Regions from separate parts of the Kitasatospora sp. NPDC028961 genome, predicted to be linked through region 1. Evidence: riboswitches for the same ligand, from Rfam matches in the RefSeq annotation. Region 1 holds a riboswitch; each other region holds the start of a gene.
What was found. A riboswitch is a leader RNA that binds a small molecule or an ion and turns the genes downstream of it on or off. The one in region 1 is predicted to bind cyclic di-AMP.
Positions count from the first base shown of each region.

Region 2: it holds a riboswitch for cyclic di-AMP, as region 1 does, so the genes downstream of both, ACZ4UX_RS24090 (transglycosylase family protein) here and ACZ4UX_RS28030 (M23 family metallopeptidase) in region 1, are expected to answer to the same signal.
Region 3: it holds a riboswitch for cyclic di-AMP, as region 1 does, so the genes downstream of both, ACZ4UX_RS08440 (C40 family peptidase) here and ACZ4UX_RS28030 (M23 family metallopeptidase) in region 1, are expected to answer to the same signal.
Region 4: it holds a riboswitch for cyclic di-AMP, as region 1 does, so the genes downstream of both, ACZ4UX_RS30885 (transglycosylase family protein) here and ACZ4UX_RS28030 (M23 family metallopeptidase) in region 1, are expected to answer to the same signal.

Region 1 covers NZ_JBVHVO010000022.1:21,007-28,012, reverse strand. The annotation lists gene ACZ4UX_RS28050 (SpoIIE family protein phosphatase) at 1-43, opposite strand, end outside; gene ACZ4UX_RS28045 (TetR/AcrR family transcriptional regulator) at 258-827, opposite strand; gene ACZ4UX_RS28040 (alpha/beta fold hydrolase) at 891-1,718, opposite strand; gene ACZ4UX_RS28035 (YiaA/YiaB family inner membrane protein) at 1,845-2,135, opposite strand; cyclic di-AMP (ydaO/yuaA leader) riboswitch at 2,380-2,538, shown strand; gene ACZ4UX_RS28030 (M23 family metallopeptidase) at 2,551-3,411, shown strand; gene ACZ4UX_RS28025 (hypothetical protein) at 3,483-4,493, opposite strand; gene ACZ4UX_RS28020 (GNAT family N-acetyltransferase) at 4,536-5,108, shown strand; gene ACZ4UX_RS28015 (sensor domain-containing protein) at 5,210-5,923, shown strand; gene ACZ4UX_RS28010 (class I SAM-dependent methyltransferase) at 6,031-6,753, shown strand; gene ACZ4UX_RS28005 (hypothetical protein) at 6,750-7,006, opposite strand, start outside.
Region 2 covers NZ_JBVHVO010000015.1:45,383-52,388, forward strand. The annotation lists gene eno (phosphopyruvate hydratase) at 1-1,238, opposite strand, end outside; gene ACZ4UX_RS24090 (transglycosylase family protein) at 1,494-2,420, opposite strand; cyclic di-AMP (ydaO/yuaA leader) riboswitch at 2,426-2,598, opposite strand; gene ACZ4UX_RS24095 (cytochrome P450 family protein) at 2,873-4,147, opposite strand; gene ACZ4UX_RS24100 (SDR family NAD(P)-dependent oxidoreductase) at 4,306-4,740, shown strand; gene ACZ4UX_RS24105 (nucleoside triphosphate pyrophosphohydrolase) at 4,852-5,871, opposite strand; gene ACZ4UX_RS24110 (SurA N-terminal domain-containing protein) at 6,333-6,926, opposite strand.
Region 3 covers NZ_JBVHVO010000003.1:214,482-221,487, forward strand. The annotation lists gene ACZ4UX_RS08425 (glycosyltransferase 87 family protein) at 1-487, shown strand, start outside; gene ACZ4UX_RS08430 (hypothetical protein) at 484-1,641, opposite strand; gene ACZ4UX_RS08435 (C40 family peptidase) at 1,674-2,732, opposite strand; gene ACZ4UX_RS08440 (C40 family peptidase) at 2,958-4,106, opposite strand; cyclic di-AMP (ydaO/yuaA leader) riboswitch at 4,117-4,270, opposite strand; gene ACZ4UX_RS08445 (C40 family peptidase) at 4,594-5,637, opposite strand; gene ACZ4UX_RS08450 (NYN domain-containing protein) at 5,850-7,006, opposite strand, start outside.
Region 4 covers NZ_JBVHVO010000028.1:16,125-23,130, reverse strand. The annotation lists gene ACZ4UX_RS30905 (sugar ABC transporter permease) at 1-722, shown strand, start outside; gene ACZ4UX_RS30900 (glycoside hydrolase family 13 protein) at 756-2,468, shown strand; gene ACZ4UX_RS30895 (LacI family DNA-binding transcriptional regulator) at 2,494-3,513, shown strand; gene ACZ4UX_RS30890 (hypothetical protein) at 3,573-3,773, opposite strand; gene ACZ4UX_RS30885 (transglycosylase family protein) at 3,947-5,239, opposite strand; cyclic di-AMP (ydaO/yuaA leader) riboswitch at 5,226-5,350, opposite strand; gene ACZ4UX_RS30880 (DNA polymerase III subunit gamma/tau domain-containing protein) at 5,777-7,006, shown strand, end outside.

The DNA of each region.
Region 1 (7,006 bases):
TCTCGTCCTCGGAGGGGGGAAGCCACGGTGAGGTCAGGTCCATGGGATTTCCCGGCCTTTCCGTCGCCTTGTCGGGCACCCAATTCTTCATACCTCATTTCCGATGCCGGTGAAGGGTGACCCGGACGGCGCACCGGTGCCGGGGTGCGGGCGCCGGCCGTGCCCTTTCCGGCCGCTCCGACCGGGTGGTCCGCCGTGGTCCGGCCGGCCCGCCGCGCGGGGTGCGCCGGGTGCGGCGGGGGTGGAGGGGGCGGGGTTCAGGCCCCGGGCCAGTTCCGGAGGCCGCCGGTGAGGAGGGTGATCAGGCGGTCCTGGGTGTCGGAGAGGTTCTCGGCGAGCTGGAACCCGCCGCCGATCGACAGCGAGGCGAAGCCGTGGGCGACCGAGCGGACGGTCCGGGCGGCGTGGACGGCCTCGGAGCCCTCCAGCCCGTAGCCGCGGAGCACCGCGAGGATCACCCCGACCAGCCGGCCGCCCGCCCTGGCCAGGTCGTCGTCCGGCTGCGGGGCCTGCGGCAGCGCGGCGTACCGGTGCGGGTACTCGGTGGCGTAGCCGTGGTAGGCCCGCAGGACGGCGGCGACGGCGTCATCCCCGCCGCGGCCGAGGGCGGCCTCGGCGAGCCGGTCGGCGAGTTCCTCGGTGACCCGGACGGCGATCAGCCGGCGCAGCTCGGCGAGTCCGCCGCTGACGTGCTTGTACAGCGAGGGGGTGGCCACCTGGGCCCGTCCGGCGACGGCGGCCAGGGTGAGGGCCTCGGGGCCCTGTTCGTCGATGAGGGCGAGGGCGTGGTCGACGACCTGCTCGGGGGTCAGTCCGACTCGGGGCATGGTGCGGTCTCCGTGGTCGAGGAAGCGGGCGGGCTCGGGCCGGCCCGGCGCGGAAGGGCGGGCTCAGGCCAGCTCGGCGAGGAAGGGCAGCAGGGCGTCGGCGGTGGCCTGCGGCCGGTCGGTCATCGGGTAGTGCCCGGAGCCCTCGATCATCACCCTGCGGCCGTTCAGCGCGGCGGCCTGCCGGTCGGCGACCAGCTCGGGGTTCGGGAAGTCGGGGTCCTTGGTGCCCATCAGGACCAGCGCCGGGCAGCTCACGGCGGCGGTCCAGCCGTTCGGCGCGGAGTCCCCGCGCACGTAGCCCCGGGTGGCCTGCTTGCGGCCCGGCGTGCGCATCGCGGCGACCAGTCCGTCCACGTAGGCGTCGAAGTCGGCCGGCTTGGGACCGGGGTACGCCATCTTGCGGTGGTAGAGGCCCCAGAACGCGGGCGAGTGCACCAGCAGGACGCCCATCACGCCGAACATCACGCGCTGCAGCGCGTTCGGCGGCGGGTTCTCGACGAAGGCGTCCACCAGGACGATCCCGGCGACCCGCTCCGGCGCGTCCCCGGCCACCTTGACCACCGTCGCACCGGCGTAGGAGTTGCCGACCAGCGTGGCGCGGTCGATGCCGAGGTGGTCCAGCAGGGCGAGGACGTCGGTGGCGATCGCGGCCGGCGTGTAGTCGTCCCAGGCGATCGAGGACTCGCCGAAGCCGCGCAGGTCCAGGGTGATCACCCGGTGGCCCGCGGCCACCAGCAGCGGGCGCAGGTGCCGGTACGCGGCGCGGCTGTCGAGCATCCCGGGGAGCAGGACGAGGGGGGCGCCGTCGCCCTGCTCGGTGTCGTCGAAGGCCAGCCGGCCGCCGGGGAGGTCGAGGTACTGGGTGCTGGGGGTGAAGGTGCCGGGCATGGGGGCCTCCTCGGTCTGCGGGGACGGGCTGTCGGCGTTGCGCTGATAGCCATAAAGCTAAGGCTAATAGCCTTAGCCGTCAAGCCCTCGACCGGCCGGACCCCGGGGTGGCCCCGGTGCCGCGGCTCAGACCCCCTCCACCTTGAACGGGTCGTGCTCGGCGAGCAGCTTCTCCAGCCGCGCCTGGTCCACCCGGGTGACGATCTCGTTGGTCTCCTGCCGGTCCCGGATCACCTTGGCCAGGGTGAAGGCGGAGGTGACGGTGTAGAGCAGGCCGACCGCGAGGAAGGCGCGGGTCCAGCCGCCGACCGGCAGATAGGCGATGCCGACGGCGAGGGCGCCGCCGGAGAGGGCGAAGGAGAGGACGGCCTGGAGGTGATACGCGGCCGTGGTGCGTGACTGCATCGGTGCGTTCATGGCGCCAGGATGGCCGCGCCGGGAGCGCCGCACATGAGTAGGAGTACTCAAGTGGGGGACCGTTCGTTGACGTCCCCTCACGTTCGGTAGTGTCAGGTGCCGTCGATCCGCCCAAATCGCCCATCAGGTCACGTACCGTCCGGGTAGTATCCGGCTGTCCCGAACGGACGGCTTGGAATCAGAGGCTCCTAGGATTAACGTTTGATAACGCAGCGCGGTTCGTAACGCCGTACCCAGACGGCACCGTGCGCCGTCGCCTAATCCCGCCGGCCGGCCTCCGGGCAGGCCAGGGAGCCGGGGAACCATGTTCCTTGGGGTGAATCGGCCGGGCCCAGGCCCAGCCGTAGGAGACCTTCCTGCTCCGAACCCGTCAGCTAACCCGGTAGGCGCGAAGGAAGGAAAGGAGCGCGCCTCCGTGGCGTCGTCGCACTCTCCGGCACACCTGCCCGGCTCCCCCGCCGGCACCCAGCTGCTCGACCACCCCTGGCCGCCCGCCCACCCGGGCGAGTTCGGCGGGTCCGGCGCCGAGACCGGGCCGCAGGCCCCCGACAGCAACCGGCACCGGATGCCCCGTCAGACCCGCGGCACCGCCCCGCTGCTCGGCGTCACCGCCGTGGCCGCCACCCTCGGTGCGACCGGCTTCGCCTCCGCCACCCCGGCCGCCGCCCCCGCCGTCGAGGTCCCCGACGAGACCCCGGTCGCGCTCGCCGCGGACCCGGGCCTCGCGCTCGCCGCCCGGATCCAGCAGCAGGCCGACAGCCAGCGCACCGCCGCCGAGGAGGGCGCCCGCCTGCAGGCCGCCAAGGAGGCCGAGGTCAAGCGCGCGGCCCAGCAGCAGGAGGCCAAGCGGGCCGCCGAGGAGGCCGAGAAGGCCAAGCTCGCCGCCATCGAGCTGCCGGTGCGCGACTACCACCTCTCGGCCCACTACGGCCAGAGCGCCTCCTACTGGGCCCACCTGCACACCGGCCTGGACTTCGCCGCCGACACCGGCACCCCGGTCTACGCGGTCGGCCAGGGCACCATCACCTCGGCCGGCTGGGCCGGGTCGTACGGCTACCGGATCGTCGAGACGCTGCCCGACGGCACCGAGATCTGGTACTGCCACCTCTCCTCGATCATCAAGGGCTCCGGCAAGGTCGTCCCCGGCCAGCAGCTCGGCAAGGTGGGGGCCACCGGCAACGTCACCGGCCCGCACCTGCACCTGGAGGTCCGGCCCGGCGGCGGTGCCCCGGTCGACCCGGAGAGCTGGTTCGAGCAGCGCGGCGTGACGCCCTGACCGGCGTCACCTTCTGACAGCCCGCCGCGGTGCCCCGGTCGTCGTCACGACGGCCGGGGCACCGTCGCGTCTCAGGCCCCGGCGGCCGCGCCGGCCCCGTCCGGCCGGTCGGCGGACCCGTGCCCGTGCCCGGGCTCGTCCCCGTACTCGTCCCCGTAGTCGTCCCCGGGCTCGTCGTCCCCGTACTCCCCGGCGTCCTCCGCCTCGCCGGGTGCCCCGGGCAGCTGCGCCAGGTACGCGTCGATCTCCTCCTGGCCCGGCTCCGGGGCCAGCTCCGGGAACTCCTCCACCAGCAGCCGCGGCAGCCCCGGCACCGTCCACTCGCCGAAGAGGTCCAGCGCGGCCTCGACGGCGGCCTCCTCGAACGCCCCGAAGTCCCCGGCCAGCTCGTCGGGCATCGGCCGACCCTGCGCGGTGAGCTCCTCCAGGTTGCGGTAGCTGCGCCGCATCAGCCCCTGCTCCAGCAGCCGCCGGGCACCGTCGGTGGCCATCCCGACGCTGAGCGGCCGGGCGCCGTCCCAGCCCCCGTCGTCCACCGGGTCCAGCGCGCCCGCCGCCTCCAGCCGCTCGTAGGCGGCCGCCCGGTCCTCCGGCGCCAGCTCCCGGAACGCCTCCAGCCAGGCCCGGACCGCCGCCCCGTCGGCCGGGTCCACCCCGTCCGCGTGCAGCAGCAGCGTGTACAGCCGGGGCCAGGTCACCAGGTCGGCGCGGCGCAGCAGCCCGGCAGCCACCTCGCCCTGCCACTCGGCCTCTGCGTGCAGCCGCTCCTGCCGCTTGGCGTTCAGCCGCTTCGCCGCCCGCTGGTGGTCGATCAGCAGCCGCACCGCGGCGCCGTACGCCAGCGGGTCCTGCTCCGGCTCGGGCTGGACGTACAGGTAGAGCCGCTCGTACAGCAGTTGTTCCACGGCGTCCGAGGTCAGCTCCGGCCAGCCGTCACGCATCCTGCCCTCACCCAGCTCCAGCAGCGCCAGCACCGCCCGCACCGGCGCCTCGGCCACCGGCGGGTGGCCGTGCGCCTGCGCCCAGGCGAGCAGTTCGGCGGCTTTGGTGCGCGGGGCGAGCCGCAGGTCTTCTTCTTCCATGTCACGTAAGGTAACCGGAAAGCCCGGGTAGGGTCGGCAGGCATGGTCCCCGTCCGACTCACCGGCCCCCGCCTGGCCATCCGCGAGTTCCACCACAGCGCCGCCGACGTCGACGCCCTGTACGCGGTGTTCGGCGACCGGGAGGCCACCCGCTACCTCCCGTTCGAGCCGCGTGACCGCGAGGACTGCGCCGACCAGATCGAGCAGTACCTGGAGGAGGCGCAGCAGGACGAGCGGACGGTCTACCGGCTGGCCGTCACCCGCCGCGCTGACGCGGACGCCCCGTCCTGCGCCGTCCCGATCGGCAACGCCGCCCTCACGCTCGGCGGCCACCGCAGCGCCGACCTCGGCTACGCGCTGCGCCCCGACACCTGGGGCAACGGCTACGCGGGCGAGATCACCGGGCTGCTCTGCGACTTCGCCTTCGGCCCGCTCGGGCTGCACCGGCTGGTCGCCCGGGTGGACGTGGAGAACACGGCCTCGGTCCGGGTGCTCATCCGGGCCGGCTTCCGCCTGGAGGGCCGGATCCGGCACGACGTGCACCTGCGCGGCCGCTGGCGCGACTCCTTCCAGTACTCGCTCCTCGCCCACGAGTGGCCCCGGGCGGGGGGTTAACCCCCGGCCCGCTTCACGGGGGAGCCGGATGTCCGCCCGGCCCGGCCTTTGACAGGGTTGTGACGTCAGCCCGGCACGCCACCGAGAAGGACCCGAGGGCCATGAGCAGCAGCCTCAGCACGCAGCGCAGCGAGTACGACCGCGACGACGCGGTACGGCGCACCGAGGAGCCGCCGTACGCCTGGCGGGCGCCGTTCTCGTCCTACTACTACCGGGAGCTCGGCTTCACCCTCACCGCGGTGCCGGTGGCCCTCGCCGGGTTCGCCTTCGCCATCACGCTGTTCACCTTCGGTGTTGGCACTCTCGTCACCGTGCTCGGCATGCCGGTGCTGGCCGCTCTGACCGCCGGGGCCCGGGGCTTCGGCCGGCTGGAGCGGGCCCGGGTCCGCGGCATGCTGGCGCTGGACGTGCCCGGCCCGAAGCCGGTCCGGGCGCGCCGGCCGGGCAGCTGGGGCGCGATCACCGCGCGGCTGGTGGACGCGGCGGGCTGGAAGGCCGTGCTCTACCAGGTGGTGATGCTCCCGTGGGCGCTCTTCAGCTTCGCGATGTCGCTGACGTTCCTGCTGGTCGGCTGGACGCTGGCGCTCTACCCGCTCTACCACTGGGTCTACCCGAAGTACGTCGGCTGGCGGGGCCTCCGGGTGTTCGACTACTACGACGGCAACGGCGTCGAGCACGTCTACTACGTCGAGGGGCCGCTGCAGATCGCCGGGCTCTCGCTGCTGGGCTTCGTGTTCGTCTTCCTGACCCCGCAGCTGGTGCGCGCCCTGACCAACGTCAACCGGCTCGCCGCCCGGGCTCTGCTCGGCCGCTGACCGGCCCACCCGCCGCCCCACCGCCCGGACCCACCAGCCCCACCGGCCCCGCCCCGCCCCGGACGCTCCGGGGTGCGGGCGGGGCCGGCCCGTGGTCCGATGACCGCATGGCCGCCCCGACCGACCTCGCCGCCGACGTCCCGGTCACCTCCCGCCCGCTGGACGAGTACTGCGCGCTGTTCGATCTGACCCGGGCCGGGCTCGCCGCCCTCCCCGGGCCGGTCCTCGACTGCCCGGGCGGCGCCGCCGGGCTCGCCGCCGAGGCACGCGAGCTGGGCTGCCGGGTGATCGCCACCGATCCCGCGTACGCCTGGCCGGCCCCCGAGCTCGCGGCCCGCGCGCTGGCCGCCCGCGCCGCCATGGCGGCCGCGATGGCCGCCCGCCCCGAGCTGTACCCGGCGGCCCACCACCGCCCGGCCGACCGCTACCTGCGCAGCTGGGACCGGGCCCGCCGGCTGTTCGCCGCGGACGCCGCCGCCCACCCGCAGCGGTACGTGGCCGCCGCGCTGCCCCGGCTGCCGTTCGCGGACGACACCTTCGCGCTCACCCTCAGCGGGTTCCTGCTGTTCGTCTACCCCGAACTCTTCGGCCCCGAGCAGCAGTTGGCCGCGCTGACCGAGCTGGTCCGGGTGACCGCCCCCGGCGGCGAGGTCCGGGTCCACCCGCTGAACGACGCCGCGGGCCGGCGCTGCCGGCACCTCGACGGGCTGCGCCGCGCGCTGGGCGAGCGCCGGATCGCCAGCGAGGTCCGCCCGCTCCCGGCCGGTGCGGGGCGACTCGGCCGGGTCCTCGTCCTGCGGGCCGCCGACCGCCGGCACCGGGGCGGCTAGCCCGGCTGCCGCTCCGGCCGGTCGGTCTCGGGCGGGCCGACCGGCTGCCCGGCCGGCTGCCCGACCGGACCGGTCTGCTGCGGGAGGGTGACCTGCGGGGGGAGCGGAGCCGGTGACTCCAGCCGGGAGAGGATCTTCTCCGCCAGCCAGCTCCGGTCGGAGCCGTACGGGATGCCGTCCGGCGCCACCAGCCGGCCGGCCACCGCGTCCCGCAGCCGCTGCGCCTGTGCGGCCGGCAGCCAGGAGAGCAGGC
Region 2 (7,006 bases), on a different contig from region 1:
GCCGCGTCGTCGAGGATCTCCTCGATGCGCAGCAGCTGGTTGTACTTGGCGACGCGCTCGGAGCGGGCCGGGGCGCCGGTCTTGATCTGGCCGCAGTTGGTGGCGACGGCGAGGTCGGCGATGGTGACGTCCTCGGTCTCACCGGAGCGGTGCGACATCATGCAGCGGTAGCCGTTGCGCTGGGCCAGCTCGACGGCGTCCAGGGTCTCGGTCAGCGAGCCGATCTGGTTCACCTTGACCAGCAGCGCGTTGGCGGTGCCGGTCTCGATGCCCTTGGCCAGGCGGGCCGGGTTGGTGACGAACAGGTCGTCGCCGACCAGCTGGACCTTGTCGCCCAGCTTGACGGTCATGGCCTTCCAGCCGTCCCAGTCCGACTCGTCCAGCGGGTCCTCGATGGAGACCAGCGGGTACGCGGCGACGAGCTCGGCGTAGTACTCGATGAGCTCGGCAGCGGAGAGCGCCTTGCCCTCGAACTGGTAGGCACCGTCCTGGTAGAACTCGGAGGCGGCGACGTCCAGGGCGAGCGCGATGTCCCGGCCGGGCACGTAACCGGCCTTCTGGATGGCCTCGGTGATGAGGTCCAGGGCCTCGCGGTTGCTGTCCAGGTTCGGCGCGAAGCCGCCCTCGTCGCCGAGGCCGGTGGACAGGCCGCGCTCCTTCAGCACGCCCTTGAGGGTGTGGTAGACCTCGACGCCCCAGCGGACGGCCTCGGAGAAGGACTCCGCGCCGATCGGAGCGATCATGAACTCCTGGATGTCGACGTTGGAGTCCGCGTGCGAGCCACCGTTGAGGATGTTCATCATCGGGACGGGCAGGACGTGGGCGTTCGGGCCGCCCAGGTAGCGGAACAGCGGCAGGTCGCTGGCCTCGGAGGCGGCGTGCGCCACGGCGAGGGAGACGCCCAGGATCGCGTTGGCGCCGAGCGAGGACTTGTCCGGCGTGGCGTCCAGGTCGAGCATGGCCTGGTCGATCAGGCGCTGCTCGGTGGCGTCGTAGCCGACCAGCTCGGGGCCGATCTGCTCGATGACGGCCAGGACGGCCTTCTCCACGCCCTTGCCGAAGTAGCGGTTCTTGTCACCGTCGCGAAGCTCCAGCGCCTCGAAGGCACCGGTGGAGGCACCCGACGGGACAGCGGCACGGCCGGTGCTGCCGTCGTCGAGGCCGACCTCGACCTCGACCGTGGGGTTGCCACGCGAGTCGAGAATCTCACGGGCTACGACGACATCGATGGACGGCACGAGGCATCTCCTAGCGGAAGCAGGTTCGGCTGACGATGGGTGCTGTCGGCCGGATGGTTGCGGAGTCGTTACGACCAGAGCCTAACCGCACGGGCTCCCGGGACCACGTCGACCTCGGTCCCGTCTCAGCGTGTGGCCGGGCTACCCACCGGTAGTTCACCTGGTTGTCCCACGAAATGCGGCCGGATGCGGACGAAGGGGGCCGAACCGGCCCCCTTCGTGGCGTCACCGCACGGGGAGTCACCACACGGGCGGTCAGCCGAGGTCGAGCTGCTGGCCCGGGAGGATCAGGTTGGGGTCGGTGCCGACGGTGCCGCGGTTGCCGTCGTACAGCGTCTGCCAGCCGCCCTCGACGCCCTGGGCGGCGGCGATCGTCGACAGGGTGTCACCGGACTGGACGGTGTAGCCGTGCCCGGTGCGCTGCTGGGCGGCGGGAGCGGCCGCGGCCGGGGCGCCGTGGGCGGCGGCGGGGCGGCTGTCCTGGCCCGCGTACCCGCTCGTCTGCTGGGCGGCCTGCTGACCGGCGTACTGCTGGTAGACGCTCTGGTGGCTGGTCCAGTACCAGGCGCCGTCGCTCTGGTACCAGAAGACCTTCGCGTCGGCGTCCCAGCCGGGCTGGCCGGCGAAGCCCGGAGCCCGGTCGTCCTGCTGGGCGGGCTGCTGGGCGGCGGGCTTCGGGGCCTGCTGCTGGGCCGGCTTCTGGGCGGGCTTCTGCGCCGGCTTCGGCGCGGGCTTCGACTGGGCCGGCTTGGCGGCGGCCGTCGGCTCGGCGTCCGAGGAGGTGTCGACCGAGGCCGCGGCCCCGCCCTTGGCCAGGCCCGCCTTCTGGGAGCAGACCGGCCAGGCGCCCGGCCCCTGCGAGGCGAGGACCTTCTCGGCGACCGAGATCTGCTGCGCCCGGCTGGCCTGGTGGGCCTGCGGCGCGTACGAGGTGCCGCCGAACGCCTTCCAGGTGCTGGAGGTGAACTGGAGGCCGCCGTAGAAGCCGTTGCCGGTGTTGATGCCCCAGTTGCCGCCGCTCTCGCACTGGGCGACCGCGTCCCAGGTCGAGGCCGGGGCGGCCGAGGCGCCGGTGGCGGTGAGGAGCGGCAGGGCGAGTCCGACGCCGGCCACGCCGGCAACGGCGATGGCCTTCTCGGTCTGGGTGCGACGACGGTGACGGCCGGTTCCGACGAAGAGCATGGGGAAGTCCCTCTCCGCACGCCTGCGAGGTGAGCTGTCGGGTTCGGACCGGGAGGTGGCCCGGCCGCACGACGCGGACGCCTTCTGCCCGCGCGGGCGGCTTCACCCCAAGCCGTGGGGGACGGCAACAAACCTGGTTCCCCCGCCCCTGCCCAAGGGTTCTGGTCGGTTTCCCGTAACGCGGCGGGCAGGATTCGGCGTTCCGCGCACGAGGTCCGCAGCTGCGAACTCCAGGGAGGGTAGACAGATCCTCACATCAATAACAAGCTCATATCGCAGGTATCACACATAAATTACGGCGCGTGGCCGATCGCCTACCAACGACAGGGCTATGTCCGGTTTGATGCTGATTCATACCCGCTGCGAAGGCGTGTCGGCGACACCCCGTCAGCGTGTCGAGGTCTCGGCGCGACGAGATCGAGACACCGCCGGGGGTCGCCGGACGGATTTGCTCAGAGCCCGTCCACCGGTACCGCGGAGGGCTTCTCGGGGGTGAATTCCACCGGGAGATCGCGCAGTCCACGCATGATCAGGCCACCGCGCCAGCGGAGCTCCTCCGGGTTGGCGGCGAGTCGCAGATCGGGCAACCGGGTGAGCAGGGTGGTGAGCGCCGCGCGCCCCTCCAACCGGGCCAGCGGAGCACCGATGCAGTAGTGGATGCCGTGCCCGAAGCCGAGGTGCGGGTTGTCCGTCCGGGCCAGGTCGAGGGTGTTCTCGTCGGCGAACCGCGCCGGGTCCCGGTCCGCCGCCGCGAGCACCACCAGCACCGGATCGCCGACCGGGATGTCCACGCCGCCGATGGTCAGCGGGCTGGTCGCGAACCGCCAGGTGGCGAGCTCCACCGGACCGTCGTAGCGCAGGAGTTCCTCGATACCGGTCTCCAGCAGCGCGGTCTCGCCGCGGGCGATCGAGTCCTGGAGCAGCGCCCGCTGCCCGGGGTTGCGCAGCAGGGCGTAGGTGCCGTTGCCGATCAGGTTCACGGTCGTCTCGAACCCGGCGAAAAGGAGGATGAAGGCCATCGCCGCGGCCTCGTTCTCGGTCAGGTGCTCACCGTGGTCGCTGGCCCGGATCAGCCCCGAGATGAGGTCGTCGCCGGGATCGGCCCGCTTGCGGTGGATCAGCTCCGCCAGGTAGGCGCGCATCCGCTTGACGGCGCGTCCCACCCCGCCGCGCTGCCCGCTGCCGTGGCGGATCATCATGCCCGCCCAGTCCCGGAAGTCGTCCTGGTCCTCGGCCGGCACGCCGAGCAGGTCGCAGATCGCGTAGATCGGCAGCGGGAAGGCGAACTCGTGGATCAGGTCCGCGGAGCCGCGCTCCGCGAAGCCGTCGATCAGCCGGTCGGTGAGCTGCTGCACCCGGGGCTCGAACTCCGCCACCCGGCGCGGTGTGAACGCCTTCGAGACCAGCCGGCGCAGCCGGGTGTGGTCCGGCGGGTCGATGTTCAGCAGGTGGGTCATCAGATTGGCCTGGCGCTCGCCGGGGATGCCGACCCGGCCGCTGCGGTGGGCGTGCCCGCTGTGATGGGCCGGGTTCTTCGAGAGCCGGCTGTCGGCGAGCGCCTGCCGGGCGTCCGCGTACCTGGTCACCAGCCAGGCCTCGACCCCGCTCGGCAGGGTGGTGCGATGCACCGGTTCGTGCTCCCGCAGCCACGCGTACGCCGGGTACGGGTCGGCGGCGAACTCCCAGGTGAAGAGCGGCGGGCGGGCTGAATCGGGCTGAACTGGCATGTGTCGACCGTATCCGGTGGGGAACCCCGGCGCGGCAGGCGTGAGCCTGGTCACCTGAGGGGTAATCCCTGTTGCGGAGGGTCAGGACCTGCCTACGATCCTCCGCAAGCAAAATGCGTGGGCGCCGGTGCGGAGCCGCCCACAGGGAGGAGCGCACCATGCGGGTCACCGGGGCAGTCGTGGTCATCGCCGTACTCGCCGGCGGGTCGGGAGCCGGCCTCGCCCGCCGGTTCACCGCTGCGGGCGCCTCCGGCGTCCTCATCGCCGACCAGCAGGTCGGCATCGCCGAGGACCTCGCCACCGAACTCGACCGGCCGGGCTGCCCGGTCGTCGGCGTCTGCGGCGACATCCGCCGCCCGAGCGACATCGCCGCCCTGGTCGACACCACCGAGAAGCACCTCGGCCCGATCGACCTGTTCTGCGTCGCCGGGCCGGGCGGCGAGCGCGTCGTCTCCCTCGCCGAGCTGCCGGACCACCTCGACCTGGAGCGGCTGGCCGAACTGCTCGCCCTGGTCGGCGAGGCGATCGCCGAGGTCGTCGACGAGGTGGTCCCGGTGCAGCGCCGGGCGGTGGAGGACGTGGCGGCGGTCTGACGGGGGCGCGGCGGGTCGCGGTGCGGGCGCCGTGCCCGGGCGGCGGTCGCGGTGCGGGCGTGCCCGGGCGGCGGTCGCGGTGCGGGCGTGCCCGGGCGGGGCCGCTCGGGGCTACTCGGGCTTGAGCCCTTCGGCGGCGCGCACGGCGTCCCGGTAGCCGCGGGCGGCCGCCCGGAGCGCGGCGTCCACGTCCACCCCCGCGTCGAACGCCCGCTGCGCCACCGCGAGCAGCAGCCGGCCCGCCGACTCCGCCGTGAGCTCCGCGGGCAGCTCGTAGGCCGCGTCCGGCACACCGGTGAAGCCCGCCCGGCGCACCCGGGACACCAGCTTCGCCGCGTACGCCAGCGCGGGAAGACCGGCCGGCACGCCGTCCAGCACCGACTCGCGCTCCGACTTCTCGGCGGCCTTCAGCGCCTCCCAGTTCGCCTCCACCTCAGCGGCGCCCTCGGCCTCGACGTCCCCGAAGACGTGCGGGTGGCGGTACATCAGCTTCTCGACGATGTCACCGGCCACGTCGTCGATGGAGAACGCGTCGGTGGGGTGCTCCTCGGCGATCCGGGAGTGGAAGAAGACCTGGAGCAGGACGTCGCCCAGCTCCTCCCGGAGCGTGTCGCGGTCCCCCTCCTCGATCGCCTCGACCAGCTCGAAGGACTCCTCCACCAGGTACTTCACCAGGCTGGCGTGGGTCTGCTCGGCGTCCCAGGGGCAGCCGCCGGGCGAGCGAAGGCGGTCCATCACCGAGACCAGGTCCAGCAGCCGCGCGCCCGGCAGGTCGTACGAACCGGGCAGCACCTCGATCTCGGGCACCTCGCCCGCGTGCTCGACCGCGAGGCGCGCCAGCGCGTCGGTGAGCCCCGGGTCGCCGTCCGGGCTGCCCAGCCAGACCGTCGGCCCCGAGGCGGCCGGCTGTCCGGTCAGCAGCCGGGCGAGCGTGGGCGCCGAACCGGGCGCCACCACCTCCACCTCGACCCCCGCCTGCCGCACCGCCGGCAGCTGCGGGTGCGCGGCGTCCCCGGCGAGCACCCGCCCGGCCGACCGCAGCGCCTCCCAGGCGGGCCAGGCCAGCAGGCCGGGAGCCACCCGGTGGGTGGTGGTGAGCAGGATCAGCTTGGCGCCCGGAAGATTCGTCACACCCCGAACCTACCCGGCCCCGGTGAGCCCCCGCCTCCACGTTCCGCCCGGCCAGGGGGACGGCGGGGCAGGTGCCGGTCAGGCCGCGTACCGGGTATCGCCCGGCCCGGGGGCGGGTGCCGGTCAGGGTCCGGCACCGCACTCCGCCCGACCCCGAGGCGACGGCTGGCCCGTGCACCGGCCGCGCCCCACCACCCGCCGCCTGACCCGGAAGACGACGTCGGGGTGTGTGCCGGCCCACCGCCCCGCTCCGCCTGATCCCCCCGATCCCCCCGATCCGCCCGATACAGAGGGGCAGCGGCAGAACCGGGTGCCGGTCCGGCCCCGCCCCCACGCTCGAAGGACGGCGGCAGGCCGGTGGCCGCCACCCGTCCCGTGCGGCGGCAGGGGCGCGTACCGGGCGCGGGGCGTGGAGTGGGAAGTCGGCCGGTCCGACTTCCTGTGCTCGTCGGGCCTGAGGGTCAGCCGGCCAGCCAGGGCGGGGTGTCGGGGAGGAGGGCGACCCGGTCGGCGTTCCAGGTGCCGTAGCGGGGGTTGACGCGCAGGTGGAGGGCGGCTTCACCCAGGGCGAGGCGGACGGTGTGGTCGCCCGCCGGGGTGGCGGCGTCCTGGCCCGTGGCGGCGGCGAGGCGGCGGATGCTCAGCTCGCGACGGAAGTAGTCGTCGACGCCGGGACCGGCGACACCCCGGGCGGCCAGGACGCGGGCGAGCGGGCCGGCACCGCCGTACCGGTCCTGCGCCGCCGTCCGGGCCGCCGCCACCTCCGCACCGCCCACCGCGAGCCTGCGGTCGGCCAATGCGCGGGCGACGACCGCGTCGAGCACCAGGTCCGCGACGGCCCGTCGTACCAGTCCGTCCGGCGGCCGGCGGGCGTCCGCGGAGGCGCCGCCGGCCACCTCGCGCAGCTCCGCGACCCGGGCCTCGACGGCCGCCACCGGGATCCGCCGGCCGTCCAGCACGGCCGCCGTGCCCGGCGTCAGCCCGTCGGCCCCGCAGGCGGCCAGCGTCGGGACGGCGAGCAGGGCGCCGACGACGAGGGCGGTCCCACGGTGCATGGCTGGTCTCCGGGGTGGGGGGCGGCAGGCGTTCGGAGGCGCCTTCCCGCGAGCGGCCGGACGGTGTCCCGAGGGTAGGG
Region 3 (7,006 bases), on a different contig from region 1:
GCGCTTCACCGCCAAGCGCCGCAACGCGGCGACCATGTACGACGCGGCGCTGGCCGCGCTGCTGATCTTCACCGTGACCAGCCGGGTGATCAGCCCGCAGTACCTGGTCTGGCTGGTCGGCGTGGCGGCGGTCTGCCTGACCGTGCGCGGCACCAGCCAGCGCCCGGTGGCGCTGCTGGTCCTGGCCGCGACGCCGCTGACCGTGGTGGAGTTCCCGCTGCTCTTCAGCGAGCTGGTCGGCAGCGAGCCCTGGGCCGTCACCGCGCTGACCCTGCGCAACCTGCTGCTGCTGGCCGCCACCGGGCTCTCCTGCGTCCGGCTCTGGCGCTCGACCCGCGGGGCCGCCCAGCTCCCGCCGACCGTCGTGCTGGACCGCGCGGAGCCGGAGCCGGTGTCGGCGAACGGCTACCCGGTGCGCCCGGGGATCGCGTACGAGCAGGACCTGCTGGACGGCATCGACCGGCCGCCGGCCCAGCGGCGGCGCTAGGCCGCCAGGCGGCGGACCTCGGTGACCCAGAGCGCGGTGAACTCGGCCAGTCCGAGGCCCAGCTCGTCCCGCAGGACGCGGTCCGACTGCTCCTCCCGGCCCGCGCCCGCGCCCGCCGCGCCGACCGCCCGGTAGTAGCCGACCAGCCGGTCCGGCCCGAAGCGGCGGGCGATCAGGTCGCAGGCCAGCCAGGCCTGCTCGTAGGCCTGGGCGATGCCGTCGGCCCCGGCGGTGAAGTCCCGGTCGGCGGGGAGCGCCGAGGGCACCCGGCCGGCGGCGACGTCCCGGGCCAGCTCGGGGGCGACCTGCCGGGGGGAGCGGCCGGAGTCCCGGTAGCCGGTCCAGTCGGCGACGCCCTCGGAGAGCCAGAGCGGCGTCCAGGCCCGGGTGTCGGCCCGGGTCGCCACATGCACGGCCTCGTGGGTGATCACCACCTGGCGGCCGAAGTCGCTGAGCCCCCGGTAGGCCCCGGGGTTGACCAGCACCCGGTCGGCCGGGGTGTGCCGGGGGGCGCCGGGCGCCGCGGTGGTGACCGCCACCATGCCGGTCCAGCCCGCCGGGTCGGCGTCCAGCAGCCGGCCGAACTGCTCCTCGGTGGCGGGCAGCTCCAGGAGCAGCCGGCCCGGCCAGGCGGTGCCCCAGAGCGCGGTGACGGCCGGGACGGCCCGGTCGGCCACGGCCGTGAGCTGTGCCGGGTCCGGGCCGTCGGCCAGGCCGAGCACCAGGCAGTGCGCGCCGGCCGCCGCCCGGACGGTCCCGAAGTCCCAGAGCGGCGCCGGCCCGTCCGGGCCGTCCTCGCGTTCGACCCGCCAGCCTCCGCCGGTCCGCCACAGCTCCAGCCGGCGCGGGTGGACCACCGGGTAGGCGTCGTAGCCGGTCACCCGGACGGTCAGTTCGGCGGTGGCGGTAAGCCGGTCCGGCCGACCGGCCGGACCGAGCACGAGGTTGCGGTAGGCCGCCTCCACCGGGGGCGCGGACGGTCCGGCGGTCAGCGTCCGGGCCCGCTCGGCCAGCAGCGCGGCCACCTCGGCCCGCTGGTCCGCCACCGCGGCCACGGAGGCCGCCGGAGCCGCCCGGGGCAGCGACAGCTGGGCCAGTCCGCCCGCCGCGAGCAGCAGGGCCCCGCGCCGGGACAGTGCGCGGCGGCGTGTCACGGCATCGGCGGGAGGGGTCGGGACGGGCCGGCTCAGAGCCGGATCACCTCCGCGACGGGCATCGCGTTGACGCTCTCGTAGCGGACCTTGGCGCCCGGGTAGGGGGCGTGCACGATCACCCCGCCGCCGGCGTACATGCCGACGTGGTGCCTGTCCCGGTAGAAGATCACCAGGTCTCCCGGTCGCGCGTCGGAGATGCTGACCCGCCGGCCGGCGTACGCCTGGGCCTGCGAGGTGCGCGGCAGGGTCACTCCGGCCTGCCGCCAGCTCCAGTACATCAGACCGGAACAGTCGAACGCGCGGGGCCCGGCGGATCCGTACACATAGGGCGAACCGATCATCCGCACGGCGGCGGCCAGCGCGGCCGCGCCGCGTTCGGAGGCGGGCGGGGCCGTGCCCAGGTCGAGGCGGTCGGTGCCGCGGGTGGCCCGCTGCTCGGCCTCGCGGGCGTCCTGGGCCACCATCCGGGCCCGCTCGCCCGCCCCCAGGCTGTTGAGCAGCCGCTGCGCCTTGGCCAGCCGCTGCTGGATCTGCTGCTTGCTCTCGGCCAGGGCCCGGCGGGTCTCCTCCAGCTCGGAGAGCTTCATCGAGGCCTCCGTCCGGCGCTGGTCGAGCCGGCGCTGACGGGCCACCACCTCGTGCAGCGTCTCGTTCTGCCGCTCGGCGGCCTGGTCCAGGCTGCGGGCCTTGGAGAGGTAGCCCTCCGGGTCGGTGGAGAGCATCAGCTGGACGGTCTGCGCCATCCCGCCGCCCCGGTACTCGGCGCCGGCCACGGTGGCGAGGTCGCCGCGGAGCTCGTTGAGCTCGCCCTGGGCGACGGCGACCTGCTGCTGGAGCGTGCCGGTCTCGTGCTGGAGGCGCTGCTGGACGTCCAGGGCGGCGTTGTACTTCTCCGAGGCCTGCTCGGCCTCGTCGTACAGCTGTTCCACCTGCGCCTTGACGTCCTTGCGGTTCGACGGCCCGTCCGGCGTGCCCGGGGCGGCCTGGGCGGCACCCCCCGTGGCCACCCCCAGCGCGGTGGTGGCCGCGGCGGTCAGCACCAGCGCACGGGCGAACGCGCCCGGCAGGGGGGAACGGCGGTGCACGGCCATACGACGGTAACTCCGATCCTGCGACCCGGCCCCGCCGCCGCACCGGTGCGGGCGGCTGTCGAGCGGGAGTCCGGTGGCAGACGTTAGCGAGTCCGGGCGAGCGAGTCCAAACCCCTCCCAACCCGAATATTTGACCCGCAATCGGACATCAGCACGGTCCGGCATGAAAGCCGCAGGCCCGGCCTCCCGCGAGGGGAGACCGGGCCTGCGGGAGCAGACGTCGGATCAGACGCGCACGATGGCCGAGATCGGCAGCATGCTGGCGGTCTCGTACCGGACGTTCGCGCCGGGCTTCGGCGCGTGGATGACCTGGCCGCCGCCCACGTAGAGCGCGACGTGGCTGCGGTCCGCACGGTAGATGATCAGGTCGCCGGGCTGGGCGTTGGCGATGTTGGTGCCCACGTTGGTACCGGCGGTGGCCTGGGACTGCGAGGTGCGCGGCAGCGACACGTCCGCCTGGGCGTAGGCCCAGCTGGTCAGGCCGGAGCAGTCGAAGGAGCTCGGACCGGCCGCGCCGTAGACGTACGGGGCGCCCAGCTTGCTCTCCGCGGCGGCGATCGCGGCGGCGGCGCGCGAGCCGTTGGCGGCGGGCGCGGACGGCGCGGCGGCCGCGGGCTTGGCGGCCGGCGAGGACGGGGCGGGCAGCTGGTCGCGGGTGTTGTCGCGGGAGGCGCGGTCGGCATCCGCCTTGGACTTGGCCTCGGCCTTGGCGGCGTCCGCCTTGGCCTTTGCCTCGGCGGCGGCCTTCTCCTCGGCCGCGCGCATCGCCTGGCGCTCCTGCTCGGACAGCGAGTTGTACAGGTCCTGGGCCTTGGCCAGCTTGCCCTGGACCTCCTCCTTGGAGGCCTTCAGCTGCTGGGTGGTGGCTTCGAGCTCGCCGAGCTTGCCCTGGGCCTCGTTGCGGTCCTGGTCGAGCCTGCGCTGCTGCTCCTGGAGGTCCTTCAGCGCGCCGGACTGCGTGCTGCCGGCCTGGTTGATGGCACCGGCCTGGCTGAGGAAGCTGTCCGGGCTGGACGAGAGCATCAGCTGCACGGTCGGCGATATGCCGCCGTTGCGGTACTGCTCGCCGGCGATCTCGGCGAGACCGCCCTGGGCCTCGGTCACCGCGGCCTGCTGACGGGCCACCTTGTCCTGCAGCTCACCGACCTGCTTCTGCAGCTCCTGCTGCTTGGCCTGGGCGCCGTTGAGCTTCTCGGTGGCCTGCTCGGCCTGCTCGTTGAGCTGGTCGATCTGCTCCTTGACCTGATCCTTGGTCGGCGTCGGGTCGGCGTGGGCGCCGGACTGCGCGGAGAGCGCGACCGCCGCAGCAGCGACACCGGTCAGAATCGAGACCCGGGCGCGGCCGGCGGGCTTGGGACGACGATGGGACGCCACGAAGGCGGACTCCTTCTTCCTACGTCCGCCTACCGGGTGAGCTGACGGGTTCGGGCCGGAAGCGTGCCCTACGACGCCTCACCGACCGCACGACGGTCGACCTGGCGCCGATTCACCCCGGAGGAACATGGTTCCCCGGCTCCGTTCCACAGCGCCCCCGACTACTGGACTCCCCGACGGGCAGATGCTCTGCCCCGCTGCTTCACGAACTCGGCGGTAAACCTCCGCCGCCACCCCTGCTGGGTGATCGACTGTGCGGTGGTTCGAGGCATGACCCTAGTAACAGAACCGTGATCCGTTCAAATCCTTGTCAGAAAAATGCCGGAAGAATATCCAAGTTCATTTGTGAATATGACCGGGTGTGATCACGCGCCCACATGGAGCTGATCGTTTGTCATGATGCGGCCGCAGACACCGACGCCACCCCCGGTTCCGGGGGTGGCGCGGATCACAGGGCCGGATCCCGGCCCGTGGGCATGTCGGTCCGTCAGACCCGGCGGATCGCGTTGATCGGCATCGCGTCGGCCTTCATCACCTTCACCACGTCACCGGTGTGCGGCGCGTGGACCACCATCCCGTTGCCGATGTACATCCCGACGTGGCTGCGGTCCGGGCGGTAGATGATGAGGTCGCCCGGCTGGGCGTCGGCCAGCGAGGCCACCTTCGAGCCGTAGTTGGCCTGCGCCTGCGAGGTGCGCGGCAGCGAGACGCCGGCCTTCGCGTACGACCAGACCATCAGACCGGAGCAGTCGAAGGAGTTCGGGCCGACCGCGCTCCAGACGTACGGCGAACCCTGCTTGCTCATCGCGTTGGCGACGGCCTGCCCGGCGAAGCCGCTGCCCTGCGGCAGGCTGCTCAGGTCGGTGCGCTCGCTGCCGCGCGAGGCCCGGTCGGCCTGCTGCTGGGCGGCCTTCAGCGCGGCCCGGTCGGCGGCGCTGAGCGAGTTCAGCAGATCCTGGGCTTCCTTGAGCTTCTTGTTGACCTCGGCCTTGGACTGGTTCAGGTCCTTGGTCGTGCTGTCCAGCGAGGCGAGGACGGCGGCCGCCTCGGCCTTCTGCTGGTCCAGCCGGCGCTGCTGGTCCTGCAGGCCCTTGAGCGCCTCGGTCTGGCTGGAGCTGGCCTGCTGGACGCTGGCGGCCTTGTCCAGGTAGCCGGACGGGTCGGAGGCGAGCATCAGCTGGACGGACGGGTCGATGCCGCCGGTCCGGTACTGCTCGGCCGCCACCTCGGCCAGCCCGCCCTGAAGCTGGGTCATCTGGTCCTGGCCGCGAGCCACCTGGTCCTGGAGCTGGTCCGCCTGCTTGCGCAGCTGGTCCGCCCGCTCCTTGGCACCGTTGAACTTCTCGGTGGCCTGCTCGGCCTCCTCCTGCAGCTGGTCGACCTGCGCCTTCACGTCCTCCTTCTTGGGGGACGGGCTGGGCGCGGCGTGAGCGCTGACCTGGGCCGAGAGGGCGACCGCGGTCGCAGCGGCAGCGGTCAGCACGGTGACCCGTGCACGGCTCGACTGCTTGGGACGGCGGTGGGTGGCCAAGTGACCGGCTCCTTCTTCCAACGGACTCACCCGAACGAGTGAGAATCCGGAAAATAGGTTTGACGCCAGACCCTAGTGAAGATCCACGCTTTGCGCCACTCCCCCGATGGCGTGAACTCCCGCTCCCCGCCATGACTTCACGGGATCCACACATCCCCGCAAACCGGGCGCTGACCAGGCGTCATCTCCTGCCGGCCGGCCCCCGGCCGAGGTCAGGGCCGGGCCAGTCGGTTCAGCAGCAGCACCGAGGCTACAGGGCGCGCGCCCGCCTTCCGCACGCCCTCCGCGACCTCCCGGTCGGTGGAGACCACCACCACCGGCCGGCCCTGCGGCTCGGCCCGCACCAGGCGGCGGATCAGTTCGTCGGCGGTCTCCCCGGTCCGGCTGAACCGCACCCGGACCCCGCGCGGCGGCGCCAGGATCACCGGCACGTCGAGGTCCTGGCCGTCGAACACGCAGGTCACCTCCGCCTGCGTGCGCTGGGCCAGCATCGCCAGCCCGCCCAGCAGCCGGATCCGCTGCTGCTCCAGCGGGAGCGCCGGGTAGCCGGTCTTGGTCACGTTGTAGCCGTCCACCACCAGGTGGACCTGCGGGATCGCCAGCAGCTGGTCCAGCAGCGCCGGGTCGTCCTCGGCCAGCCCGCGCCGCGCCACGTCGTGCGGCGAGGCCGAACCCGGCACCACCGCCTCGACCAGGTCGGCCGGGCGGATCTGGGAGACCGGCAGGGCCAGCTCCCGCTGGAGCCCCTGCGCCGACTGCAGCACGGTGTCCAGCAGCAGCCGCAGCCGCATGTCCTCGACGCTGCGCCCCTCGCGGGCCGAACGGCGGCCCTGCTCGGCGGCGTTCTCCAGCTCGGAGATCCGGTGCCGCAGCCGCCGCGCCTCGCTCTCGGCGGCGCCGCGCTCGACGCCCGTCTGCGCCTTCAGGGCCTCCAGCTCCCCGGTGACCCGGCGCGTCTCGGCCTGGGCCCGCCGGGTGTCGCTCTCCAGCGAACGCACCTTCTTGCGCAGCGACTCCACCTCCTTGCGGACGTCCTCCGACTCGGCCCGCTGCCGGTCCAGGTCCGCCCGGGCGGCCGCGCGCACCTCGGCCAGCTCCGCCTGCAGCTTCTCGGCCAGCCGGGCCGCCTCGGCCGCCGCGCCCTCGGCACCGGCCCGCTCGGCCTCCTCGCCGGCCTCGACGACCAGCCGGCTCCAGCCCGCCGACCGGACCAGGTAGGCGGCGGCCGCCACGTCCATCGGATCGGCGGCGCCCGGCACGCTGCCCGACTCCAGCGCCCGGACCAGGTCCGGCTGCCCGAGCCGCAGCCGCTCCGCTATCCGCACCCGGAACGCCGGCTCGGACTCCAGCGCCGCGGCGAGCGCGGTGG
Region 4 (7,006 bases), on a different contig from region 1:
CGGACAAGACCGACTACCTCCACCCCGGCGAGATCATCGACAAGATGACCCTGTCGAACTACCACACGGTGCTGTTCGACACCGACTTCTTCACCTGGTTCGGCAACGCGTTCCTGGTCTCCGGGGTGACCACGGTGTTCGGCGTGCTGATCGCCGCCACCACCGGCTACGCCGTCTCCCGGATGCGCTTCCCCGGGCACAAGCCGCTGATGTGGTCGCTGCTGGTCACCCAGATGTTCCCGATCGCGGTACTGATCGTGCCGATGTACACGATCCTGTCCGAACTCGGCCTGCTGGACAGCTACCTCGGTCTGATCCTGGTCTACTCGACCACCACCGTGCCGTACTGCGCCTGGCTGCTGAAGGGCTACTTCGACACCATCCCGGTGGAGATCGACGAGGCCGGCCGGGTCGACGGGCTCACCCCGATCGGCACCTTCTGGCGGCTGGTCCTGCCGCTCGCTCGGCCGGGTCTCGCGGTGGCCGCGTTCTACTCCTTCCTGACCGCCTGGGCCGAGGTGGCCTTCGCCTCCACCTTCATGCTCAGCTCCGACAAGTACACCCTGGCCGTCGGCCTGCAGACCTTCGTCAGCGAACACGACGCCCAGTGGAACCTGATGGCGGCGACCGCGGTCCTGATCGCGATCCCGTCCTCGGTCCTCTTCTACCTGGTGCAGCGTCACCTGGTCACCGGCCTGACCGCCGGCGCCTCCAAGTCCTGACCTGCCGCTCTCTAGTCCCAAGGGATACCGTCCATGACCCAGAACCTGGCCGACACCTCCCGGCCCGCCGCCGACGCCACCGCTCACGAGGCAAGCACCGGCGCGTCCAGAGGCTGGTGGCGGGATGCGGTCATCTACCAGGTGTACCCGCGCAGTTTCGCCGACTCCAACGGTGACGGCATGGGCGACCTGCCCGGCATCCGCAGCCGTCTGCCCTACCTGCGCGACCTCGGCGTGGACGCCGTCTGGCTCTCGCCGTTCTACGCCTCCCCGCAGGCCGACGCCGGCTACGACGTGGCCGACTACCGCGCGGTGGACCCGATGTTCGGCACCCTGCTGGACGCCGACGCGCTGATCCGCGACGCGCACGGGCTGGGCCTGCGGATCATCGTGGACCTCGTCCCCAACCACTCCTCCGACCGGCACGAGTGGTTCCAGCGCGCCCTGCGCGAGGGCCCGTCCTCCCCGCTGCGCGAGCGCTACCACTTCCGCCCCGGCAAGGGCGAGAACGGCGAGCTGCCGCCCAACGACTGGGAGTCCATCTTCGGCGGCCCGGCCTGGACCCGCACCGAGAACCCCGACGGCACCCCCGGTGACTGGTACCTGCACCTGTTCGCGCCCGAGCAGCCCGACTTCAACTGGGAGAACGGGGCCGTCGCCGACGAGTTCCGCTCGATCCTGCGGTTCTGGCTGGACATGGGCGTCGACGGATTCCGGATCGATGTCGCCCACGGCCTGGTCAAGGCCCCCGGCCTGCCCGACATCGGCGGCGGCGACCAGCTGAGGCTGCTCGGCAACGACGTCATGCCGTTCTTCGACCAGGACGGCGTGCACGAGATCTACCGCAGCTGGCGGAAGATCCTCGACGAGTACCCGGGGCAGCGGATCGGCGTCGCCGAGGCGTGGACCCCGACCGTCGAGCGCACCGCCAACTACGTGCGCCCCGACGAGCTGCACCAGGCCTTCAACTTCCAGTACCTGGGCACCTCCTGGGACGCCGCCGAGCTGCGCTCGGTGATCGACCTGTCGCTCGACTCGATGCGCCCGGTCGACGCCCCCGCCACCTGGGTGCTCTCGAACCACGACGTCACCCGGCACAGCACCCGGTTCGCCAACCCGCCGGGCCTGGGCACCCAGATCCGCACCCCCGGCGACCGCGCGCTCGGCCTGCGCCGGGCCCGCGCCGCCACCCTGCTGATGCTCGCGCTGCCCGGCTCGGCGTACGTCTACCAGGGCGAGGAGCTCGGCCTGCCGGACGTCACCGACCTGCCCGACGAGGTCCGCCAGGACCCGTCCTTCTTCCGCAAGGCCGGCCAGGACGGCTACCGCGACGGCTGCCGGGTGCCGATCCCGTGGTCCGGCACCGAGGCCCCGTACGGCTTCGGCCCGACCCCCGGCGGCCCCAGCTGGCTGCCGCAGCCGGCCGAGTGGGCCGGGCTCAGCGTCGAGGCGCAGACCGGTGACCCGACGTCGACCCTGGAGCTCTACCGCAGCGCGCTGGCCATCCGCCGGGAGCAGTCCGGGCTGGGCGCCGGCACCGGGGTCGAGTGGCTGGCGAGCCCCGAGGGCACCCTGGTCTTCCGTCGCGGCTCCTTCGTCTGCACGGTGAACACCACCGCCGAGCCGGTGCGGATACCCGCGCCGGGCCGGCTGCTGCTGTCCTCCGCGGACGCCGCGCCGGAGGCCGCCGACGCCGGCGGCGAAGCGGTTCTCGGACCGGACAGCACCGACTGGTGGGCGGTCTGACGTGGTTGCAATAGGCTCTGGGACCGTGACTACGGCGCGACTATCAGACATCGCGGCGCAGGCGGGGGTCAGCGAAGCCACCGTCTCCCGCGTACTCAACGGCAAGGCGAACGTTTCCGCCGCCACCCGGCAGACCGTGCTGGCGGCGCTGGACGTGCTCGGCTACGAGCGGCCGACCAGGCTGCGCCAGCGCAGTGCGGGACTGATCGGGCTGATCACCCCGGAACTGAGCAACCCGATCTTCCCCGCGCTGGCCCAGGTGATCGAGCAGGTGCTGAGCCGGCACGGGTACACCCCGGTGCTCTGCACCCAGACGCCCGGCGGCTCCACCGAGGACGAACTGGTGGAGATGCTGGTCGACCGGGGCGTGGCGGGCATCGTGTTCGTCTCCGGCCTGCACGCGGACACCACCGCCGACCACGACCGGTACGCCCGGCTGACCGGCCGGCAGGTGCCGTTCGTCCTGATCAACGGCTTCAGCGAGAAGATCGACGCGCCGTTCATCTCGCCGGACGACCGGGCCGCGATGTGGATGGCCGTCCAGCACCTGGCCGAGCTCGGCCACGAGCGGATCGGCCTCGCGGTCGGGCAGAAGCGGTACGTCCCGGTGCTGCGGAAGATCGAGGGCTTCACGGCGGCCCTGCGGGAGGTCCTCGGCCGGACCGAGGAACAGGCCCGGGAGCTCGTCCACCACACGCTGTTCAGCGTGGAGGGCGGGCACGCGGCGGCCGGCGCACTGCTCGACAAGGGCTGTACGGCGATCGTCTGCGGCAGCGACATGATGGCGCTCGGGGCGATCCGCGCGGTGCGCCAGCGGGGGCTGTCCGTTCCGCAGGACGTCTCGGTGGTCGGGTTCGACGACTCGCCGCTGATAGCTTTCACCGAGCCGCCGCTGACCACCATCCGCCAGCCGGTCGAGGCGATGGCCACCGCCGCCGTCGACGCCCTGCTGGAGGAGGTCGGCGCGAACGCCGCCCAGCGCGGTGAGTTCATGTTCCAGCCGGAGCTGGTGATGCGCGGTTCCACGGGCGCCTGCGCCCGCTGAGACGACGACCGGGGCCCCGGAGGACGATCCAGTCCTCCGGGGCCCCGTCCTGTCCGCCCTCAGCCCTCCTGCGCGGTCGGGCGCTGCTGCCCGGTCCGCTGCCCGTCGGCGGCCTCGCCGGTCCGGCTCTCGGTGCGCCGCCCCCGGGCGAGGTAGTCGCGCAGGATCAGCTCCACCGCGTCCTGCGGGTTCCTGGTGCCGGAGAGCATCATCGCGTCGATCGCGAGATTGGCGTCGAGCGTGACGGTGACCTGGGCCATGTGACTCCTCCTCGGGTGCGGAGAAGCAGCATGCCCGCCGGGCCCGGGTTTGGCCATGCCCGGGCCCGCGCCGTCCCGCGCGCGGGCGTGCCGGAGCCCCCGGGGAGGAGCGACCAGACTCCCCCCGGGGGCTGCGGCGGACGGTGCGGACCGCGTGCGGACCGCGCGCGGGATCAGACCCGGCCGGCGAAGTCCGGGGCCCAGTTGGCGATGGTCTGGGTCCGCACGCCCACGCTCGGGTTGGCGGCCTCGACGTACTTGCCGTCGCCGATGTAGAGCGCGACGTGGTAGACGCCCGAGTCCTGGCCGTTGTTGGACCAGAACAGCAGGTCGCCGGCCTTGAGGGCGTCCAGCGAGACGTGGGTGCTGGCGGCGGCCTGGTCGGCGGCGACCCGCGGGACGGAGACGCCCGCGGCGCGCAGCGCGGCCTGGGTCAGGCCGGAGCAGTCCCAACCGCCGTTGCCGGTACCGCCGTAGACGTAGGCCTGGCCGACCTTCGACTGGGCGAAGGAGACCGCGGCGGCCATGCTGCCCGTGGCGGCCTGGGCCGGCGCCTGGGCGGCGGGCTTGGCGGCCGGAGCCTGGGTCTGCGCGGCCGGCTTGGTGGCGGTCGCGGTGGAGCCGTCGGCCTTGCCGGTGGCGCCCGAGGAGCGGTTGAACCAGTCGAAGCCCTGGCCGGACTCGTCCGAGGCCCGGGTCTTCGCGCGGTCGCCCAGGCTCAGGTGCTGGCCCGGGTAGATGACGTGCGGGCCGTCGCCGAGGGTGCCGCGGTTGAGCTCGTAGAGCCGCTCCCAGCCGCCCTGGACGTTGTTCTTGTCGGCGATCGAGGAGAGCCAGTCGCCCGCGACCACGGTGTAGTCGGAGGAGGCCTGCGCGTCCTGGCGGTACTGCTGCCAGTTCCGGCCCTGCGACTGCTGGGCGGAGTCGGCGGTGGCCGGGGCCTCGGCGGCCTTCGGGGCGGCCTTGGGCGCGGCCGGCTTGGCGGCGGGGGCGGGGGTCTGCGCCGGGGCCGGGGTGGCCTTCGGGGCGGCCGGCTTGGCGGCGGTCGCGGTGTCGACGGCGGCCGGGGTGCCGCCCTTGGTCAGACCGGCCTGGACGGAGCAGACGGGCCAGGCGCCGGGGCCCTGGACGGCGAGCACCTTCTCGGCGACCGCGATCTGCTGGTCCTTGGTGGCGAGGTCGGCACGCGCGGCGTAGCTGGTGCCGCCGAACGCCGCCCAGGTGGAGTTGGTGAACTGGAGGCCGCCGTAGAAACCGTTGCCGGTGTTGATGCTCCAGTTGCCGGTGCTCTCGCACTGGGCGACCTTGTCCCAGGTGGCGACCGAGGCGGCCGAGGCGGAGCCGGCGGTGAGGCAGGGGATGGTGAGGCCGATACCGACGACGCCGAGGGTGGCGATCGCTCGGCGGGTGCGGCCGGACAGGCGGGTGCCGTTGGTGGGCAGCATGGTGACGCGGTCCTCTCCCACGCCTGCGAGGTGAGCTGTCGGATTCGGGCTGGAGTTGCCCGGCCGCGCTGTGGACGCGGCTTCACCCCTAGCCCCGAACCGGTACGAACCGGTCCCGGGCGACTTACCTGTGGTTCCCCCGCTCCTGCCGTGGTGCGTTCTGCGCTGCCAGCGCACCCGACGGCAGGACTCGGCGTTGCGGGTGGGCTGGGTCCGTGTGGCCACGAACGGGGAGCACGTTAAGCAGACTTAAGTTCAAACCGCAAACATGTGTGACGGTCATCACAGTTTATGAAGAGCGTGCTGAATGGCTGTCCACCATGATCAGAAATGACCGATTTCGAGCAACGCCCGTCGGAGTCACGGCAACTGCCTATGCTTCAGGGCATCAGGACCGACGCGGCCGTCTGGGGGGAGGGCTTCGCAGCGATGGCCATGGACGAGGGTCCGGAGGCCGGTGCGCCGGCCGAGCGGCCACGTGGGACGCACCGCCGGGCAAAACACCGCAGAGCGGACATCCCGCCCGCCGAGCCCCGAACTCCCCTGCCCCGGCGGACGATGCTGCGCTGGCTCGCCGTCGGCACGGTCTTCGCGGCGGTCGGCGGCGAGGCGCTGCGGCGCTCCCTGGACGGCCGCTCCGCGCCCGTCGCCGCCCCGGAGGACCCCGCCACGGAGCCGGGAGCGGCCGACCCGGCCGCGGCGCACCGGCACGGCGCCGCGTCGCCCTCCGGGACGCCCGGGGGCGCCACCGACGGCGCCCCCGCCGAGGGGGCGGCCGCGCCCGGGCAGCCCACCGCCGGAGCCGCCCCCGCGCCCACCCCCGACCAGGGCGGCCGCCCGTGGTCGGACCAGGCCGGCTGGGGCGGCCGGGTACCCGGACCGCAGAGCGCCGTCCGGATCACCGACCGGGTGCTGCTCGACACCGACGCCGCGATCGGCTCGCTGCTGGTCGAGCCGGGCGGTGCGCTCACCTTCGCCGCCGACCGCAGCCTCACCCTCGCCGCCGCGGGCAACGTCGAGATCCGCGGCACCCTCGCGCTCGCCCCCGAGGGCGCCGCCGTGCACACCGTGCGCTTCCCCGCCGTCGACGAGCGGCGCTTCCGGGGGGACGGCATGAAGGTGGTCGACACCGACGTCGGCCTCTGGGTCACCGGCGCCGGGTACCTGCGGCTGGACGGCGCGGCCAAGACCGCCTGGGTGCGAGCCGACCGGGCACTCGCGGCGGGCGACACCACCGTCAGCCTGGCCGCGTCGCCCACCGGTTGGCTGCCCGGCGACGAACTGGCCGTCACCCCGACCGGTCCGCCCGGCGAGGACGGCTTCTCCACCCGCTACGACCTCGCCGTCGTCCGGTCCGTCAGCGGATCCACCGTCACCCTGGAGGCGCCGCTGACGTACGCGCACCCCCGGGTGGCCGCCGGAGGGGGCGTCACGGTCGGCGCCGAGGTGCTCAACCTGACCCGCAGCGTGCGGATCGAGGGCACCGCCGAGGGCCGCGCCCACGTCCACCTCACCACCTCCCGCCGGGCCGACCTGCGGCACGCGGCGCTGCGCTGGGTCGGCCCGCGCACCGACACCGCGGAGTCCTGGAAGGGCCCGGACGGCAGCGCCCCGGTGACCGCCCCGGTGCTCGGCCGGTACGGGCTGCACTTCCACATGCTGGGCGACACCACCCGGGGCACCGTCGTCGAGGGCCTGGTGGTCCGCGACGCGGGGAGCCACGCCTTCGTCCCGCACGCCAGCCACGGCATCACCTTCCGCAGCTGCATCAGCCACGACACCTGGGAG